DNA from 2 places in the Bacillus sp. J14TS2 genome. Region 1 is predicted to be linked to the other one. Evidence: a T-box and tRNA genes for the amino acid it is inferred to sense, from the RefSeq annotation. Region 1 holds a T-box; the other holds one or more tRNA genes.
The links. A T-box is a leader RNA that pairs with one kind of tRNA and senses whether it is charged. The one in region 1 lies ahead of argS (arginine--tRNA ligase), so its partner is inferred to be a tRNA-Arg.
Positions count from the first base shown of each region.

Region 2: it has a tRNA-Arg gene. The T-box ahead of argS (arginine--tRNA ligase) is inferred to sense a tRNA for this amino acid. The anticodon was not compared.

Region 1 covers NZ_BORE01000002.1:158,891-165,279, reverse strand. Annotated here, with positions in the region: gene KI375_RS03385 (DUF4129 domain-containing protein) at 1-7, opposite strand, end outside; gene KI375_RS03380 (hypothetical protein) at 37-939, opposite strand; gene murB (UDP-N-acetylmuramate dehydrogenase) at 1,148-2,062, opposite strand; gene argS (arginine--tRNA ligase) at 2,290-3,984, opposite strand; T-box leader at 4,267-4,475, opposite strand; gene KI375_RS03365 (mismatch-specific DNA-glycosylase) at 4,637-5,146, opposite strand; gene KI375_RS03360 (dimethylarginine dimethylaminohydrolase family protein) at 5,153-6,010, opposite strand; gene KI375_RS03355 (branched-chain amino acid aminotransferase) at 6,112-6,389, opposite strand, start outside.
Region 2 covers NZ_BORE01000011.1:158,704-165,092, forward strand. Annotated here, with positions in the region: gene menD (2-succinyl-5-enolpyruvyl-6-hydroxy-3-cyclohexene-1-carboxylic-acid synthase) at 1-51, opposite strand, end outside; gene KI375_RS17685 (isochorismate synthase) at 48-1,412, opposite strand; gene KI375_RS17690 (1,4-dihydroxy-2-naphthoate polyprenyltransferase) at 1,738-2,661, shown strand; gene KI375_RS17695 (TraR/DksA C4-type zinc finger protein) at 3,033-3,779, shown strand; tRNA gene KI375_RS17700 (tRNA-Glu) at 3,891-3,962, opposite strand; tRNA gene KI375_RS17705 (tRNA-Ser) at 3,977-4,067, opposite strand; tRNA gene KI375_RS17710 (tRNA-Asn) at 4,099-4,170, opposite strand; tRNA gene KI375_RS17715 (tRNA-Ile) at 4,175-4,248, opposite strand; tRNA gene KI375_RS17720 (tRNA-Gly) at 4,260-4,333, opposite strand; tRNA gene KI375_RS17725 (tRNA-His) at 4,347-4,422, opposite strand; tRNA gene KI375_RS17730 (tRNA-Phe) at 4,442-4,517, opposite strand; tRNA gene KI375_RS17735 (tRNA-Asp) at 4,674-4,750, opposite strand; tRNA gene KI375_RS17740 (tRNA-Met) at 4,754-4,827, opposite strand; tRNA gene KI375_RS17745 (tRNA-Ser) at 4,845-4,937, opposite strand; tRNA gene KI375_RS17750 (tRNA-Ile) at 4,951-5,027, opposite strand; tRNA gene KI375_RS17755 (tRNA-Met) at 5,036-5,109, opposite strand; tRNA gene KI375_RS17760 (tRNA-Ala) at 5,132-5,207, opposite strand; tRNA gene KI375_RS17765 (tRNA-Pro) at 5,220-5,293, opposite strand; tRNA gene KI375_RS17770 (tRNA-Arg) at 5,369-5,445, opposite strand; tRNA gene KI375_RS17775 (tRNA-Leu) at 5,452-5,537, opposite strand; tRNA gene KI375_RS17780 (tRNA-Gly) at 5,550-5,624, opposite strand; tRNA gene KI375_RS17785 (tRNA-Leu) at 5,654-5,735, opposite strand; tRNA gene KI375_RS17790 (tRNA-Lys) at 5,761-5,836, opposite strand; tRNA gene KI375_RS17795 (tRNA-Thr) at 5,842-5,917, opposite strand; tRNA gene KI375_RS17800 (tRNA-Val) at 5,925-6,000, opposite strand; rRNA gene rrf (5S ribosomal RNA) at 6,133-6,248, opposite strand.

The DNA of each region.
Region 1 (6,389 bases):
CTAACATATTTCCATCACCTAACCTATTCAGGTCCGTTATGGACGAACATTATATTCACTAATTAAACTTTTTAAATCTTCTGCTTCAAAACGTAATTTTAAATCATAATACATAACAGAATAGCCAACAGCAAAAATCATACTGGTAAATAAATTGACAACTCCAGTAATGAGGGTAACCAATACACTATTCCCTAAAATGATCGCAAATGAAAATTCAACCGAATAAGTAATGCTGGAAATAATCAAGAAAAAAACAATATAGAGCCCAAATAGTGCCCATACGCGGCTTTTTGTCATTTTCCAAGATTTAGAGAATCCAAGTGGTTCTTCCCCAAGAATAACGGGGCCAAAATAAAAACTCCATCTCGTCAGTAGATAACCTACTCCAATAATCATTCCGAGTATCATTAGAAGGGCAAGGATCACACCAATAGCAGGATGAATGAATCCACTAAGGATTGCGACAATACTAATGAAGATAACCGGAACAAAAATTAAGCCAAAAGAAATCAGTCCAAACAAAAAACTACTTGCCAATAAATAGCCGTAGCGAGGAAAAACCTCTTTCAACACTTGCCCCAATGTGAATGTTTCATTTTTGCGGATATGATTGATCATTAACATAATTGTTCCTAATGTCACTGGGTATAAAAAAATACTAATAAAACTTACAAGACTAATTCCAAGATCTGCCATTATATTAGCAGGTGTCTCTTCAAAACTCATAACAGTTTGCTCAAACCAGAACTCCCCTTCTCCGGTCCCTTTAAAAAAGCCTGCACCTGACACAAGTCTAATCAAGGCTTGCAATAAAAAAATAGGCCCCATAAAGAGTAAGAAAACAGTAAAAAATTGTGCAAAATAATTTTTCCCTAAACTGAATGAATGATCTAAAATTTTTCCAAATCCCTTAGGACTATTAAATTTGGTATCCAACGAATATCCCCCTTATTACACTCTATAAAGTAATCATAAGGATTATTTTAACATTAATCGAACATAAGCAGGGAAACGTTTTTTACTTTTAGGCTGAAATTCTTGTTTTGAGAATGTTCAAAAAGTCCAGTCGTTTTAGGGCCTTGAATATATATAAAAAATCAGACAGGTTTTCGTTTTCCCCCGTCTGATTTTCTAATAGATAAGCCTACTCATCGCCTATGATTTTAACCTCAGTTTCTAAGTCTACGCCAAATTTATCTTTCACTGTTTTTTGTACATGTTGAATGAGCTTAATATAATCAGTTGATGTTGCATGATCGACATTGACAATGAAGCCCGCATGTTTCGTTGATACCTCAGCTCCGCCAATTCTAGTTCCTTGTAAGCCGCTGTCCTGAATTAGTTTTCCTGCATAGTGGTTAGGCGGACGTTTAAAAACACTTCCACAAGAAGGATATTCTAGTGGTTGTTTTGATTCACGTAAAAATGTATTTTCATCCATTTTCGCTTTAATGGCTGTTGGATTTCCCATTTTCAACTTGAATGTAGCGTCTACAATGATATATTTATTCTTGGCAAATACACTATTTCGATAGGCAAAATCGAACTGATCTTGTCCGAGCGTTAAGATTTCCCCTGAAGGTGTCACCACTGTAGACTGGATGAGCACTTCCGAAATTTCTCCACCATACGCGCCCGCATTCATAATCAGAGCTCCACCAACTGTTCCTGGAATGCCACAAGCAAACTCGAGGCCGGATAATTGCGAATCAAGAGCGGCTCTTGACACATCAATAATACTAGCACCGCTGCCACAATAAATTTCTTCATCACTTATACTAATCTTGTTAAACTTCTCCAAACTTATCACTATTCCACGAATTCCTGTATCTCTTATAATTACATTTGTTCCTCTTCCCAAAATCGTCAAAGGAGTTCCATGCTGATCTGCATATTGGACAATCGCTTGTAATTCCTCAATTGTACAAGGGATAGCAAAAATATCACTATTCCCACCCGTTTTGATAAAAGTATGGCTTGATAATGGTTCCGAGCATAAAAACTCAACCAATGGTAATTTTTTTTGTAAATCCTTCATCATATTCAAAATTTCTTCCATTTTATTCTGCCTCTTATAAATTATTTGCGAAAATTCACATCAAAAAAAGTGACCCGTTCGCAACGGTTCAAAATTCATTATACTAAAATGTCGAATTGATTGCAGTATAAAGTAAAACCTTATCCCATTCAGAAGGGGGCTTTCATCCCCCTGCAGCTCCATGGGCTATCTATTATCAACATATTCAGCAAGCCCAAATTCGTTCTACATAGGGATTTCACCTAAGATCACATTTGCTTTGGGGCCTGTATTCCCAATAATCTAAGACCTTCTTCTAACACAATTATCATGGACTTAACAAGGGCCAAGCGGGTTGCAAGATAGTGATCATCATGCAAAATCTTAATATGGGCGTAATATTTATTAAAATCTTGAGATAGTTGGATTAAATACTTTGAGATTTCGGATGGTTCATTACGCAAAAAACTTTTTTCGACGATCGCAGGAAATAACATAAGCTGTTTGACAATCATCCAGCTTTCTTCTTCTATTTTTCCTGTTATATCCTTAGTGTCATCCAAGCGATCCGTTTTTCTCAAGAGTGAACAGGCTCTAGCGTGAGTATATTGCACATAAGGACCTGTATTCCCTTCGAACTTTAACATGTCCTCAAGAGAAAACTCAATATTATTTTGTTTTTCGTGTTTTAAATCATGAAAAATAATCGCCCCTACTCCGACCATTTTCGCTACTTCTTCTTTCAATGGTAAATTTGGATTTTTTTCTTCAATATTTTTTTGGGCAAGTTGAATGGCTTCTTCCATTACTTTTTCTAATAACACCACTTTGCCTTTCCTAGTGGACATTTTTTTCCCATCCTTTAAAATAAAACCGAATGGGACGTGAGCAATATTTTTAGCCCACGGGTGATTCATTTTTTCTAAGACGCGGATTACTTGTTGAAAATGCAGACTTTGTTCCTGACCTACTACATAGAAGGCTTTATCAAAATGGTAATGATCATGACGATAAATAGCAGCAGTTAAATCCCTTGTTGCATATAAAGTGGCCCCATCCGATTTCTGAATTAAGCATGGGGGTAAATTGAATTCTTTTAGCTCGACAATCTGGGCGCCATCTGAGTGTTCAAGTAGCTGAAGCGAAGCTAGCTTGTTTACCGTTTCTTCCATTTTATCATTATAAAAGGCTTCTCCCTGATACGAATCGAAACGAACATGTAACAAATCATAGATCTTAGTAAATGCATGAAGCGATTCCTCCCGAAACCATAACCATAGTTGAGAGGCTTCCTCATCACCATCTTCTAGTTTCTTAAACCACATTCTAGCCGCCTTTTCGAGTTGTGGGTCCTTCTCAGCTTCTTCATGAAACTTAACATATAAGGATAATAATTCCTTAATCGGCTGCTGTTTCACCTGCTGCTCATTTCCCCATAGCTTATAGGCGACAATTAACTTTCCAAATTGCGTTCCCCAATCACCCAGATGATTAATACGGATCGCTTTATACCCACACTTTTCGGCAATGTAAGCTAGTGAATTTCCAATTACGGTTGATCTTAAATGCCCCATTGAAAAAGGCTTAGCAATATTGGGAGAGGAAAAATCCACTACTACGTTTTTTCCTTCTCCGAAGTTCCATGAGCCATAGTTCCTTCCATCTTGAATAATTTGTTCTAAAGTATGCTTAACAACCGTTTCCTTATGGAGAAAAGCATTCACATAAGATCCTTTAGCCTCGATTTTGCTAAATAAAGGATGTGCTACCTTCTCAGATAATTCTCTAGCTATTTCTTGCGGAGATTTTCGCCACTTTTTGGCAAGAACAAAACACGGAAAAGCTAGATCACCTTGTTTTTCATATTTGGGAATTTCGATTAATTCTTCGATTTCTTCATAAGATAAAGTATCATCCAGTTGCTCTGTAATTTTCTTCGCATATTCTTCTGTAAAATATACCATTACCACTTCACACTCCCCATTTTTTAACAAAAGCGCAACGCCTTTCTGACCAACATCCTGTTGTACTTCGCAAGCAATTGTCCCTGCCCCCTATGATGCCTTTTCCCTTCATAGAGTCCAGACCGCCACATCCCCATGTCTTCGCCGATGAACTCACAACCTTTGAGCTTCTAGAGCTCTAGGCGCTGGAGCATGAAGTCGCCCCCAACCAACATCAGTAAATCATTCACAAAGCTGCGATTTTTACAATTCCTTAAGAAACAAAAAAACTCGCCTCTAAAATTAAGAGACGAGTTGAATCGCGGTACCACTCTGATTGTTCATATTGAACCTGCTTTTATGTTATAACGGAATCTCTCCGGCTAAACCCTACTATACCTTCAGGCCGCTCCTCAGAAGTGCGTTTCATGAACAAACAGACTGCTAGGCTTTCACCATCCCTAACTCGCTTATGCCGTATTGATCATTACTCTCTTCATCAAAGGATTTATCCCGAATCAACCGCCAGTTGATCCCAGATTAGTTCAACTAACAGGTAGGGGATGAAGAAAATCCCCACTGGTTGAAGTTTCACTTTATTAATTAATTTTCGTTATTATAATGGATTATTTATAGAAAAGCAACCTCTTTCCTTACAAATTCCACCTCAATATTAATCAAGCAGATTTCCTAATTGGCTATAAATTTCTTTCATTTCTTCAAGACTCATTCGCACAAGACCACTCGTTGAAGGAGCCACAAAATCAATCACTCCAGGAATCGTTTGATCTGGCTGACTCCCCCATTCTGCTTTTCTTTTCCCTGAAAATTGTAGATAAACTCCTTTTCCTACAAAACAGACGATTTTCGGTCGATAAAAACGAATTTTTTCTTCTAATACGTCTTTCCCTTTTCGATATTCTTCCTTTGTAATTTCTGCAGCATTTCTCGTTGGCCTCGGAACAATATTTGTAAATCCGTACCCTTGTGCAAAAAGGGCGTCCCCCTCACTTGGAAGATATCTTCGTTCCGTAAGTCCTGCTTCAAATAGAAGCTTCCAAAACTTATTCGTCGGATTTGCATAGTGATGACCGGTTTCACTTGAACGAATACTAGGATTAAACCCAACAAACAGAAGTTTTAGTCCTTTTTTTAGATGATCTGGTACAGGTTTTAGTGACACGATGCATCATTCCCTCCTTAGGATCGGTAAGGTACAGCATCGAAAAGAGCCTCCTGATTTAATGATTTCAGATAAATCGATTTCTATTACCGTATACCCTTTCTTTCTTAATTGTTGATTGACTTTTTGATTAACAGGTAAGCTAAAGAGCCTTTTGCCTCCTATTGACAGAACATTTGTCCCAAGTGTAAATTGTTCATCTTCCGTTACTTCAATTAAATTATATTTTTCCTTTAACAGCGCAATTGTATTTTCATCAAAAGCTTGAGGAAAATACAACGCTTCCTCCTTAGACAAAATATTAAAGACACAGTCTAAGTGTAAATACTGATCTTGAAACGGAATGGGAACGATATGATAGTCAGGAAGAGCATTTTTTAAAAAGGATATTGCCTGTTTATTGGTACGACTGCTTACTCCGACATAAACAGTGATTCCGTCTATCATGACATCGCCACCTTCAATCCTCCCTTCCTGGATATCCAGATAAGGTAATTGATGATGGGTTAGACTATTTTTTAATTCAATTTCTTCTCCCTGACGAATAGTTCTCGCCATTTTCGAGACACAAACTTGGTGACCAATGGTAAACCCAATATCCCTTGTAAACACTTGTTCAGGATATTCCTTTTTAGGTGGAATCACGAAAACTTCTACTCCACATTCACGTAAAGAAGTGATAAATTGAAGATGCTGTTCTTCCGCAAGATGATGATCAATTTGCCGGTTATTATAATGCTTCTGCGTTTCGTTAATAATCTCGCGAATCGCCATATATTTTGGTTCACATAAAATGACTTTTTTTAATGCTCCATATTCATTGTTGCAAAATACATTCTCTCGTTTGTCTTGAATTGCCATCATTTTTCTCCTTGTTTTGGCGATTAGTGTATGCTTTCAACACCCGCCATAATGCAAAATAGTAACTAATCAGCTTTTGGACTGGACTAGTTACTATCAGCGTTTTATTCTACTTTCATCACCCAATTTAACGGATCTGCTTCTTTTCCAGTTTGAATACCTGTTAAAGTATCATAGAGCTTTTTTGATACTTCTCCAGTTTCTCCATTATGGATGGTGATTTTATGATCATTCCAGAAGAGCTCTCCAATTGGTGAAATAACGGCTGCTGTACCAGTACCAAAGGCTTCTTCTAGTTTACCTTCTTTATGCGCTTCGTAAACCTCTTCCATCGAAATCTTTCTCTCTACCACAGGGATGTTCCAGTGCTTTAATAATTCTA
Region 2 (6,389 bases), on a different contig from region 1:
GGTGATAAAAGCGGCTAAATACTCGGTCAAAGCTTGTTGATGTAATTTCATAGGCTCTCCTTCCCAAAAGCACGCAACATTGGTTGGAATTTAATCCGCGTTTCAACGAGTTCTTTCTCAGCATTGGAATCAGCAACTATTCCACACCCCGCATATAAATAGGCGGAGCTCCCTTTTGCAAGCCCTGAACGGATCCCAACGATAAATTCCCCGTTTCCTTGGTAGTCTGTCCACCCGATCGGACTCGCATAAAAACCACGATCCATGTTTTCCTTGTCACGGATTATGTTCATCGCTGATCTTGTCGGCACCCCGCCCATGGCAGGGGTTGGATGAAGAGATTGCACCATTTCCAGAATAGAACAATCTCGTTTCGACCTACCTTTTACAGGGGTATATAAATGTTGGATATACGGCGTTTTTAATAAGATCGGTTCCTTAGGTACGAGCATTTCTTCACAAAATGGGCGTAAGGCATCTTCAATCATCGATACAACTAACTCATGTTCGAAAAGGTTTTTCGGATCCTGTAATAAGCTGTCTCCTAAACGTTTATCTACCTGTTTATTTTCTCCACGAGCCGTCGAGCCCGCTAAACAAGTTGATAGAACTTGCTGATCCATTTTTTCAATCAACCGTTCCGGCGAAGCACCAAGAAAACAGCTATCCCCAGCTTCCATCGAAAATACATAACTATTCGGTTGCTGGGATAATAGCTGGTCGATAATGGGCTCTGATCGCAAAGGCTCCGTAAAATCAAGCTGCAATTTTCTAGCCAATACAACCTTTTGCATATCAGTGGTTTGTAATGTATTGACGACCTCTTCCACACTTTTCAGCCATCCCTCTATATCATATTCCTTTTGGGCTAATCGTTCTGGAATACTAAGGGACTCACTCTTCATTTTCTTTACCCATTGTTTTACTCGTTCTCCACCCTCTAGATTCATTGAGTCGAATTGATTAATCGTTAGGAAATAGTGTTCCTGTGAACAAGTGATCATGATTTCAGGTAAATAAAAGAGGGCATGCCCAAAGTCTTCCCATTCACTAGCCGGCATTTGCTGGGAATCAAAGGAAAAGCCGCCAAATAATAAGGGGCCAGTTCCTGCTACATCATAGTTATTTTCAATCTGCGCTTCTTGTATCAGCTTGTCCCATTGCTGCTGAATCTCCGCAAATCTGCTCTCAGGGGATTTACTTGTAAGCGATAAAGCAACCCCTACTCCTACCATTTCACAGGTACCATCAGCGTTTTTCCAATAAAATCTTTGTCCTATTGAAGTAGGACGATGGGACTGATAAAAAACAAAAAGATCACATGGATCTATAGGTACTGTATAACTAAAAAGCTTGCCCCTCTTGATTGCAGTTGATTGTTCAAAGCGACTGGGGGATAATATTGTCTTCAAAGTCAATCTCTCCTAAAGCTACGTTCTAAAGTCTGTATACTTCTTTATTATATATGAAGTAGCACGTTAAATGTAGTGTTCACACTTAGGAAATCATTTCCCATGAATATTTACCCAGAAAGGATTGACACTTTGTGATACTTTTCATAAACTTTATAAGAGACTAAGAAGATATTGATCATAAAAGTGACGTCATGCGGGCATGGTGCACATGGCCATTAGGCCAACAGGACATTGGTCACAAAGGCATTGCAACAGGACGTCGCGGTTTTAGCCTTTGATCCTGATTATTTTATTATTTGTTCATTAGAGGAGAGACGTTTCTATGAAAGCTCAGACTAGTTCTGTTATACAAGCAGATAAGGGCTGGAGAATATGGTGGCAGCTTGCACGCCCTCATACCCTTACAGCAGCATTTGTCCCAGTATTGCTTGGAACTGCTATCGCAGGTAAAGATTATGCCATCCATATCCCTTTATTTTTAGCAATGATGATCGCAAGCCTGTTAATTCAAGCCGCGACCAATATGTTTAATGAATACTTTGATTATGTGCGAGGATTGGATCATGAGGAATCGGTTGGGATCGGTGGAGCGATTGTTCGAAATGGTGTGAAGCCCAAAACAGTTTTAAAATTAGCCTTTATGCTCTTTGGCATTGCCCTTCTACTCGGTGTCTATATTTCGCTAACCACCAGCTTATGGATTGCAGTGATCGGTTTTGTCTGTATGCTTGTCGGATATTTTTATACGGCTGGCCCTCATCCGATTGCCTACACACCCTTTGGAGAACTGATGTCAGGCTTTTTTATGGGATTTGTCATTATTCAAATCGCTTATTTCATCCAAACTGGGGCGATTTCTCAACAAAGTGTGCTCATTTCCATTCCGGTTTCCGTGCTTATTGGCAGTATTATGCTCTCCAATAATATTCGCGATTTAGATGGCGATAAAGAAAGTGGTCGTAAAACGATTGCGATTCTCATTGGAAGAAAAAATGCGATTAAATTATTAGCAACGATGTTTGCTTTTTCCTATGTATGGATTATTTTTATGACAATTTTTACGGATGCACCTTATTGGTTATTCGTTACCTTCATAAGTATTCCTAAAGCTGTACAAGCAGTAAAAGGCTTTATGGGAAAAACTGAACCATATGAAATGATGCCAGCAATGGTTGCTACAGCAAAAACAAACACGTTTTATGGACTCTTAATGTCCGTTGGTGTGATTCTTAGCTACTTTATCTAAACCTAGCTCTCCTTAAAGGAGGGCTTTTTTATCCCGAATTAACTGGCAGTAAGACCCCCATCAGGAATTCCAGGTGAAAACGAGAGTGATAAGTGGGGGACAACTGCCAGTAAATACCCGATTGGTTCAGGCCTGCAGGACGCAGGTCACAAAGGTGTTGGACGTACAGGACGTACTAGTGCGGGCGAAACGACAGGATGTCGTGCTTTGAGCCTGCCGCTTTGATCCTTAACATTCAGTGGGGGATGAAGTTTCACTTTATGTTTATCACCCTTTCTTTAGAGGAAAAGATAAGTAATCATAAAAGATCCTGATTAGCATTTTAAAAAGTGCTTATACTACTTTTGAAGACTTGAAAGGGATGTGCCATGATGATTACCAAAGAGCAGATGACGAATTTAAAAGCAGAGCTTTTACAACAGAAGCAACAACTTGAAATAACAGATGATGAAGATAGTTTTCGGAATCGCAGTGCTTACGAAAATATTGGCGAACTTTCTCTTTATGATAACCACCCAGCCGATGCGGGTACAGGTTTTTATGAAAGAGAAAAAGATATGGCTCTATCTGTACATGCTCAAGATGAGCTAGGAAAGGTTGAACATGCCCTACAAGCAATGGAGAAAGGGACATATGGGCAATGTGAAGTCTGCGGGAAAGAGATCCCTTATGAACGACTGGAGGCTCTTCCTTCCACAACCTATTGTATTGACCACTCGCCAGAACAAAAAGTGCCTGAGGATCGACCCGTTGAAGAAGAAATCTTAAAACCAGCCCATGACAATTCCTTTTCCAATCGATATAAAGGTCCAATAAAAGATTACGAAGACAGCTTCGAACAGGTCGCAAAATTCGGAACCTCAGAGACCCCATCAGATTTTGTCGGCGATTATGATGATTATAATAAGCTGTATGAAGACGAAAGCAAAGATGGAACCCAAGAGGAGTATGAGACCTTTAGCGTAACCGATATGAGTGGGAAGCATCGAAGTACCCTGCAAACAGAGGAAAAAGAAGAGTATGAAGAACAGCTGGACGACACCGGAATGGAGTCGCCATTGGGAGATATCCCTTATAAAGAAAAAGACAGCTATGTTGATGATGATCATTCGGATTAAGAGAACAATAAGTACTGGCTATTGGCGACAAGCAAACTAGCATCAGACAAGTCGTTTCTGAATCCATAAAAAAGATCACAACTCCTTTTGAAGTTGTGATCTTTTTTGAGATGACCCCTACGGGATTCGAACCCGTGTTACCGCCGTGAAAGGGCGGTGTCTTAACCGCTTGACCAAGGGGCCTTAAAAATATGTAATGGCGGAGAAGGAGGGATTTGAACCCTCGCGCCGCTTACGCGACCTATGCCCTTAGCAGGGGCACCTCTTCAGCCACTTGAGTACTTCCCCGTAAAAACATTTGTTAGAAAGCATTAGACAACTCCGCAGGTAGGATTCGAACCTACGACCGATCGGTTAACAGCCGATAGCTCTACCACTGAGCTACTGCGGAATAGTGGGCCTAAGTGGACTCGAACCACCGACCTCACGCTTATCAGGCGTGCGCTCTAACCAGCTGAGCTATAGGCCCTTCGTAAAAAATGGAGCGGGTGATGGGAATCGAACCCACGACAACAGCTTGGAAGGCTGTAGTTTTACCACTAAACTACACCCGCAGAAAATTTATAATGGGGCGACTAGTGGGAATCGAACCCACGAATGTCGGAGCCACAATCCGATGCGTTAACCACTTCGCCATAACCGCCATATCGCATCATTTAAAATGGTGGCTCAGGACGGAATCGAACCGCCGACACAAGGATTTTCAGTCCTTTGCTCTACCGACTGAGCTACTGAGCCTTAAGTTACGGTTTACGCTAAGCTTCGAAATTCTTTGTCAGCGTACTCTTTCACATCCACACGTACTAAGTACGTTTCGATGCTCTCTCGAACGCTTTCTCGATCTTCACGCTTATCCTAAACCTTTCATTTAACAATAAGTTTATGTAATACAAATGGCGGTCCGGACGGGACTCGAACCCGCGACCTCCTGCGTGACAGGCAGGCATTCTAACCAACTGAACTACCGGACCAAATTGCGGGGGCAGGATTTGAACCTGCGACCTTCGGGTTATGAGCCCGACGAGCTACCAGACTGCTCCACCCCGCGACGATTTTTAAAGTATATGGCGGAGGAAGAGGGATTCGAACCCCCGCGCGGTTTAACCCGCCTGTCGGTTTTCAAGACCGATCCCTTCAGCCAGACTTGGGTATTCCTCCAGGAATAAAAACATGGTGGACCTTGTAGGACTCGAACCTACGACCGGACGGTTATGAGCCGTCTGCTCTAACCAGCTGAGCTAAAGGTCCATTGTTGATAGCGGCGGAGGGGATCGAACCCCCGACCTCACGGGTATGAACCGTACGCTCTAGCCAGCTGAGCTACACCGCCACATTGATTAATTCACATTCATTGGTGGAGCCTAGCGGGATCGAACCGCTGACCTCCTGCGTGCAAGGCAGGCGCTCTCCCAGCTGAGCTAAGGCCCCATTAAAGAATAATCGGGAAGACAGGATTCGAACCTGCGACCCCTTGGTCCCAAACCAAGTGCTCTACCAAGCTGAGCTACTTCCCGTTTAATGTGAGAAATAGAATGTTGGACGTTATAAATTTGGTAAAACATTATTATTCCAAATTCTACTTTTAGAATTGGCGCGCCCGAGAGGAGTCGAACCCCTAACCTTTTGATCCGTAGTCAAACGCTCTATCCAATTGAGCTACGGGCGCTAAAAATGCCGAGGACCGGAATCGAACCGGTACGGTAGTCACCTACCGCAGGATTTTAAGTCCTGTGCGTCTGCCAGTTCCGCCACCCCGGCATAATCATAATCTGGAGCGGAAGACGGGATTCGAACCCGCGACCCCCACCTTGGCAAGGTGATGTTCTACCACTGAACTACTTCCGCAGATATGGGTGCTTACAAAATAATTTAAGTGCGGGTGAAGGGAGTCGAACCCCCACGCCTTGCGGCACTAGATCCTAAGTCTAGCGTGTCTGCCAATTCCACCACACCCGCTCGATGAATTGGAACAACTATCAAATGGTGAGCCATGCAGGATTCGAACCTGCGACCCTCTGATTAAAAGTCAGATGCTCTACCAACTGAGCTAATGGCTCGTCCATGGTGCCGGCCAGAGGACTTGAACCCCCAACCTACTGATTACAAGTCAGTTGCTCTACCAATTGAGCTAGGCCGGCAAAATAATGGTGGAGGATGACGGGTTCGAACCGCCGACCCTCTGCTTGTAAGGCAGATGCTCTCCCAGCTGAGCTAATCCTCCATTATAAAATTGTGATGAGCAGTGCATTACTATGTCAGCTTCATTCGTTCAGTCAGTCACGTACCGGAGTACGATCTTTTCTTCACTCAATTGCTTCCTTGTTCTGCTTGCTCCTCTCAATTTTATTTATTAGCCTGGCAACGTCCTGCTCTCACAGGGGGAAGCCCCCTATTACCATCGGCGCTGAAGAGCTTAACTACCGTGTTCGGGATGGGAACGGGTGTGACCTCTTCGCTATTGCCACCAGACTTCATTTGCATAAAATATGTTTTTACTTAGTAGAAGATTCGTTTAGAATCGACATTATTTATTATAACCATTTTTATGTAAAAAGCAAGAGAAATTTTTGTTATTCTCTCAAAACCAGATAAAGAAGAAGATAAACGAGA